One region of the Streptomyces sp. NPDC102279 genome, then DNA from elsewhere that is predicted to be linked to it. Evidence: riboswitches for the same ligand, from Rfam matches in the RefSeq annotation. Region 1 holds a riboswitch; each other region holds the start of a gene.
What was found. A riboswitch is a leader RNA that binds a small molecule or an ion and turns the genes downstream of it on or off. The one in region 1 is predicted to bind cyclic di-AMP.

Region 1 (2,253 bases):
GACGCGTTCATCGGCGGGGACCTGTACGCGGTGCAGGACACCCCGTACGGCGTGCGGCTGGTCGTCGGGGACGTACGCGGCAAGGGGATGACGGCGGTCGCCGCCGTCGCCGTGGTCATCGGCGCGTTCCGGGAGGCGGCGGAGCAGGAGGCGACCCTGGAGGCGGTCGCGCAGCGGCTGGAGCGGGCACTGAAGCGCGAGGGCACCCGGCGCGACAACCTCGACGCCGTCGAGGGGTTCACCACTGCCGTCCTCGCGGAGATCCCGCACGACGAGGAGATCGTCCGCGTCGTCAACCGGGGGCATCCGCCGCCCCTGATGCTGCATCCCGACGGCACCCTCCTCCCGCTCACCGGCGGGCCCGCCGCGCTGCCCCTGGGGATGAGCGACCTGGGCGGCACACCCGACCGGGCGGTGCCGGCCCGTTTTCCGCACGGCGCGATCCTGCTGCTCCACACCGACGGGCTGTCCGAGGCCCGGGACGTGCGCGGGGAGTTCTACGATCCGGCCGCGCGGCTGGCCGGGCGGGTCTTCCCAGGGCCCGACGCGCTGCTGAACACCCTCGCCGACGAGGTCCGGCGGCACACGGGCGGCGCCCTCAGCGACGACATGGCGCTGCTCGCCGTCCGGCGCGGCTGACCGTCCGCGGAGGCCTTTCTTGATCGTTGTCACGAGGGGTGACCGAAGCGTGTCCCTCCGCATAACGACTGACGTACCGTCAAATGAATCCGTGTCGACGGGATGAGGCCAACTCGCCCGTTTTTCATCGCCCATGACCCCAAAGTCCTGGCCAAAAAGCGTTAATGATCAGTCTGAACAGCTTGGAATCAGGTGGCCAGGTCTATTAACGTTCGATAACGCAGCGCGGTCGTCCCAGCCGTCACAAGAGATGGCTCCGTGCGCATGCGCCGAATCCCGCAAGGGAACCGGGGAACCACCAACTTGGGGTGAATCGAGCGTATTCCGCCGTGGCAGCACGGTGGGTATACGCGCGTAGGAGACCTTCCTGCTCCGAACCCGTCAGCTAACCCGGTAGGCGAGAAGGAAGGAAAGGAGTGCGCCCACGTGGCGTCCAACCGGCCTGCTCAGCCAACCTCGTTCGCGCCGAATGACACACAGTCCTTCGGCTTCGCCTACGGCAAGGACGAGGGACCCTGGGAGGAGTGGAACCCCACCGAGGATTCCGTCCGTCCCGTTCGTGGCCGGCACCGCGTGGGAAAGCAGCGCGGCGGAGGACTCGCCCGCAGCTCCACGGTCCTCGGTGTAGGCGTCATCGCCGCAGTCGGCGCCGGTGGCATGGCCACCGCGGCGCCCGGCAAGGCGCCGGTCTCGATCTCGCTGCCCGACCTGTCCTCGGTCACCCACTCGGCCAAGGCCCTGATCAGCGACGGCGCCGAGGCCCCCAAGGGCTCCACGACTCCGCTCACCGGCGCGGGACTGACCACCGCCGACACCGCCCAGGGCACCACGGACGCCGGTGAGGCCCTGCGGGCCCGCATCATGCAGCAGGCCGAGTCGCAGCAGAACCAGGCCGACAGCGCCACCCAGGAGGCCGCCGAGACAGCCGCCGCGAAGCAGGCCACCGCGCTCGCCACCAAGCAGCAGGACGACGCGAAGGCCAAGGCGGACGCCGCGAAGAAGAAGGCGGAGGAGGAGGCCAAGGCGAAGGCCGAGGCCGAGCGTCTCGCCAAGCTCGCCAAGAGCTACTCGCTGCCGACCTCCTCGTACACCCTGACCTCGCGCTTCGGTGAGGCCGGTGCCCTGTGGTCGTCCGGCTACCACACGGGTCTCGACTTCGCGGCGCCCACCGGCACGCTGATCAAGGCCATCCACAGCGCCACCGTCACCGAGGCGGGCTGGGCCGGATCGTACGGCTACCGCACGATCCTCACCCTCGACGACGGCACCGAGCTGTGGTTCTGCCACCAGTCGTCGATCAGCGTCAGCGTCGGCCAGAAGGTCGCCACCGGCGACGTCATCGGCCGCGTGGGCGCGACGGGCAACGTCACCGGGCCGCACCTCCACCTGGAGGTCCACCCCGGCGGTGCCGCCACCGGCATCGACCCGATGGCGTGGCTCCAGGGCAAGGGCCTCAACCCCTGATCCGTACGGACTGCTGACCGGCGGCCGGCTCGCGGGGGACTCCTGCGACCGGCCGTTTCGGCGGGAGGACCGGGGCGCGCGGGATGCATGTGGAATACAGGCATCCTGTGCGGGCGTTGAATCACCCCATGACTTCTCTTCGCAAGCTCG
Region 2 (2,253 bases), on a different contig from region 1:
GGATCCCTACGCGAAGCTGTTCGACGAGCGGATCGTGTTCCTCGGGACATCCATCGACGACACGTCGGCGAACGACGTGATGGCGCAGTTCACGCACCTCGAACACCGCGACCCCGACCGGGACATCTCGCTGTACATCAACTCGCCCGGCGGCTCGTTCGGCGCCATGACCGCCGTCTACGACACCATGCGCTTCGTCACCTGCGACGTGCGGACGGTCTGCCTGGGCCAGGCGGCGTCGGCCGCGGCCGTCCTGCTGGCGGCCGGCACCCCCGGCAAGCGGCTCGCACTCCCCGGGGCGCGGGTCCTCGTCCACCAGCCGTCGGTTGCGGACCCGGTCCACGGACGGGCGAGCGATCTGATCGTCCACGCCGAGGAGTTGACACGCACCCGCACGGCCCTGGAGGAGATGCTCGTACGGCACACCGGGCAGAGCCCCGAGCGGGTGACCGCGGACATCGGGCGGGATCTGCTCCTCGACGCGCCCGCGGCTCTGGAGTACGGGTTCGTCGACCGGATCGTGCCGAGCCGCGGGGCCTCGGCCGGCGCACCCGGCGCGAGGTGAGCGGCCGATGATCCCCGACCTCCCTCCGCTGCCCGCGCTGACCCGCGCGGAGGCCGAGCTGATCGACCGCTATCTGGACGTGGTCGACCTGGTGGGCCGGATCAACCCGGCCCACCCCGGCGACACCTACCGGGGGCTGCGCGCCGCCCAGGCACTGGTCGCCAAGGCGACGGCCCTGCGGGACGCGCTCGCGCTCATGCACCAGCGGGGCGAGAGCGAGGTGCACGCGCCGACCCTGGCTCAGGCGCTGCGCGTGCTGGACGGTGAGCGGCGGACCGCCCGGGTCACGATCCCGCCCGCGTCCGGCAGTTGAGGCACCCGCAGCCGGGTCCGGCGCGCACCGCGTCGCCGGACCGTCCGCGCCGCGACTCAAACGCACCAGATGGTGTACCCCCTGATGGCGTAGGAATCAGTCCTTTCTTGGACCCCTCCGACTTGCGCAACACGGAGGACAGAAAGGCGGAATGAGGGGTTCCGGTGCAGGTGCGGGGGTCGCCCGTGTCCCCAACACCCCTTCGAACAGAGGGGTGTCCACCCGAACGGGTGAGTGGTGAGTAAGCCCACAAAACACCGGTTCCGCTCGGATTTTCCGCCGTTCATGGGTGAAGATCCCTTCCGACGACAAGCCCCCGCCACAGCGGCGGGGCGGTCCGGGCGGACGCCGAGTCCTGCCGCCGCCCGGATGCCCGGTCGACAGAAGTGGATCGGCAGGAGTGGAGGACCCAGCACGACGGTCCGCCGGAGCAGCATTCCCGGCGGTCCTTGGGGTGAAGCCGCAGCAGCGGCCGGGCAACTTCGCCAGCCCGAATCCGACAGGTCATCCTTCACAGGCGGCTGACGAAGGGTTGCGCATGACTGCGCTCAATCGTGTCCCGTCGCTGTGGACCAGGGCCGGTACGGCCTCGGCCCTCACCATCGCCGCCGTCGGCGGCAGCCTCGTGGTCCCTGGTGTCGCACCCGACGCCCAGGCGGCCACGACCGCGACGAAGGCACTCCAGGTCGCGGCCTCGAAGCACGGCGCCCCGTACAAGTACGGCGCCACGGGACCGCACCGCTTCGACTGCTCCGGGCTCACGCTCTACTCGTTCAAGAAGGCGGGCAAGAAGCTGCCTCGAACGGCCGCGGCGCAGTACAACAAGACACACCACGTCTCCGCCTCGCATCGCAAGGCCGGGGACCTCGTGTTCTTCCACTCGGGCCGGAGCGTGTACCACGTCGGCATCTACGCCGGGAAGGGAAAGATCTGGCACTCCCCGAAGACCGGGGAAGTGGTGAAGCTCCAGAAGATCTGGACACGGAGCGTCTGGTACGGGCGGGTCAGCTGACCTGCCCCTGGGCGGCGGCGGGGGCCGCCGCCCAGGGAACACCTCCGTCCGGCAGCCTCGTCGGCGTGCCCCCTGGCCGACCGTGCGCCGGACGGCCGGTGACCGTCCCCTCCGCCCTCCGGCGGCGCCCTCTCAGCCCCTCAGCGGCTCCAGGAGCAGCACGAGGCCGAGCACGGTGAGCGCACCGCCGGTGACGGCCTCCACGGCGCGTGCGGCACGCGGCCGGCGCAGCCACCGTCCCAGCCGGTCCACGAGCAGCGCGACCACCGGGAACCACACCAGGGCCAGCACGACCACGATCAGCGCCAGGAGCAGCGTCCGCGGCATCGCGGGGCTGCCCGACGGCACGAACTGCGGCAGCAG
Region 3 (2,253 bases), on a different contig from region 1:
AGGGGCCGGACGGCGAACCCGGCGTCCTCTAGTTCCGCGTCCGACCCTGTACGCGGCGGCTCCCGCCGGACAGGCCCTAGGCGGACTCCAGCCGGTCTGCGGGATCGGGGCCGGGGGCGAAGGAACGACGCGAGCCGGCCGTCACGCGCGGGGCGGACCCGGGAAGCGGACCGCCCGTGGACGGATCCCAGCTGAGGATCCACTCGAAGTCGCGCTGCAGCCGCCGGGCCTCGCTCCGGACGAGCGTCGGTATGTCACCGCGTTCGGAGATCAGTTGGGCATAGATCGGTGCATCGTGCACGTGGGGATCCTCGACTCGCTCTCAGGGCCTTCCGCGGGCCTTCCATGCCTCGACGGTAGGGCCGCGACGCCGACGCGGTGGTCATCCGGCCGGGTCGGCCAGAACCGGTCACCGCATGACCATCGACAGCCGCCGATGTCGAACGAGCCGTCAGGGAACGCCAGTTCTGTTCGCACCTCGAACGGCCTGTTCCGGGCCGACCGGAAGCCCCGGCCCGCCGTGGAGACTTGGTGGACGGAGCTGGACGAGGACGGACTCGTGGAGGGGGCTCACCGCCGAACGCGGTTGTCCCGACGGCCGGTTCGCGTACGGGGCGTGCTCCCGTCGTCGCACAGCGGGGCGATGCGACGAAGGTCACGAAAATGTATCGGACATCTGGGACGTGGATCTTCACACGGGGGTCACAACATGGCTAAGTTGACGACCAGGCCGCCCGACTCCCTCCGGCGAAAGCTCGCCGGGCGGCGCGGCCTCCGCCGAGTCCGGCCCGCCCTCGTGGCAGCCGGAGCCGGGGACCCACCGAACCTGGGGTGAATCGGCCGACTGCCTCACGAGGCACAGGCCGTAGGGCATACCTTCCGGAACCGTCCGCCCGAACCCGACAGCTAACCCGGTAGGCGGACGACGGAAGGAGTGCCATCCCCATGGCGCCGGAACGCACCCAGCCCAGTGGCGATGAAGTCCGCCGACGGCTCGCATCCCTCTACGACCGGGCCGAGGACGACACCGGCAACTTCAACGCCACCCGCGCTCTGTCGAGCCTCTCCTCCCGCCAGGGCGACCGACGCGCCGTGGCCCGACGGCTCACGGACCAGCGCCCGGCCGCGGACGAGCGCGGAGGTGTCGATCCCGCTCAAAGCGACCTGATGCGGCAGTGGTTCGACGGGGCGCGCTCCCGGCTCGGGCCCACGGTCGCGGCCGTACTGCCCATGGACCGGCAGCCCGACCGCGGGCGCGTGGCCGGCCGGCCCGGTGGGGGTGCGGGAAGCCCCGGGGAGCTGCCTGCCCAAGGCGCCCGCGCCGTGGCCGAGTTGACGGCGGCCCCCGTACGGGAAGTGGCAGCGGGCCCGGTCGCGGAACTCACCGCGGCACCTGTCGCGGAACTCACCGCGCGCCCCGTTCTCGAACTGACCGCGGGCCCTGTGTCCGGGCCGACGACCGGGCGCGCCCTCGCGGTGCCGGACAGGGGCTCCCCGGCCACCGGACCCCTTCCGGTGGTGTCACAACCCACGCCCGCCCCGGACACGTCCTCCCCGCGGTTCCGCAAGGACCGCGCCCGGCGCAAACTGGCCGCCGCACAGGAACTGCTGACCCGGCACAACGCCCGGCAGAGCGTGGCGGTGCCGGTCGCCTACCCGTCCGTGGAGCTGCCGGCCGCGGAGACGGCCGTCCCGCCGGCCCCGTACTGGCCGGCGGAGAACGTGCCGGTGCCGGCCGCGCCGGCCACGTACCCGTCGGTGGCGAGTGCCGCGTGGCCGGCCGTGGAGGCCGGACATCCCCAGGTGGAGAGTGCCCCGCTGCCGGCCGCCGCGGTCGAGTACCGGCCGGTGCGGGAGTCGTGGTCCGCCCCGGCCGTCGACGACAGTTGGCGCCCGTCGTGGCCGGCGCCCGTCAACGAGCCTGCGCCCGGCGCTCCCTGGTCCGCCGCTCCGAACCCCGGCTACGACACCGGGAGCATCACCGCCGTGGCGGCGCCGCCGGTCACCGGGTACGACACCCGGGCCGCCGAGGCCGTCGCGTTCGCCCGCGCCCAGGTCGGCAGGCCGTGCGTGTGGGGAGCGTCCGGGCCCGGCTCGTACGACCCCTCCGGCCTGACCCAGGCCGCCTGGCGCAGCGCCGGTGTGCTGCTCCCGCGGTCGACGTCCGACCAGGCGCGGATCGGACCGGCGATCGCCCTGGCAGGTGTCCAGCCGGGCGACCTGGTCTTCTTCCACGGGGACCTGAGCCACGTG

Region 2: linked by a shared signal. The riboswitch ahead of ACIRQH_RS17860 (C40 family peptidase) and the one ahead of ACIRQH_RS06865 (M23 family metallopeptidase) in region 1 are both predicted to bind cyclic di-AMP.
Region 3: linked by a shared signal. The riboswitch ahead of ACIRQH_RS02935 (NlpC/P60 family protein) and the one ahead of ACIRQH_RS06865 (M23 family metallopeptidase) in region 1 are both predicted to bind cyclic di-AMP.

Annotation. Positions count from the first base shown of each region.
Region 1 covers NZ_JBIWLU010000003.1:22,698-24,950, reverse strand. Annotated here, with positions in the region: gene ACIRQH_RS06870 (PP2C family protein-serine/threonine phosphatase) at 1-639, shown strand, start outside; cyclic di-AMP (ydaO/yuaA leader) riboswitch at 897-1,054, shown strand; gene ACIRQH_RS06865 (M23 family metallopeptidase) at 1,066-2,103, shown strand; gene ACIRQH_RS06860 (aldo/keto reductase) at 2,232-2,253, shown strand, end outside.
Region 2 covers NZ_JBIWLU010000006.1:498,344-500,596, forward strand. Annotated here, with positions in the region: gene ACIRQH_RS17850 (ATP-dependent Clp protease proteolytic subunit) at 1-565, shown strand, start outside; gene ACIRQH_RS17855 (hypothetical protein) at 573-878, shown strand; cyclic di-AMP (ydaO/yuaA leader) riboswitch at 1,215-1,413, shown strand; gene ACIRQH_RS17860 (C40 family peptidase) at 1,417-1,890, shown strand; gene ACIRQH_RS17865 (LysE family translocator) at 2,023-2,253, opposite strand, start outside.
Region 3 covers NZ_JBIWLU010000001.1:686,950-689,202, reverse strand. Annotated here, with positions in the region: gene ACIRQH_RS02945 (alpha/beta hydrolase) at 1-32, shown strand, start outside; gene ACIRQH_RS02940 (hypothetical protein) at 77-301, opposite strand; cyclic di-AMP (ydaO/yuaA leader) riboswitch at 766-937, shown strand; gene ACIRQH_RS02935 (NlpC/P60 family protein) at 946-2,253, shown strand, end outside.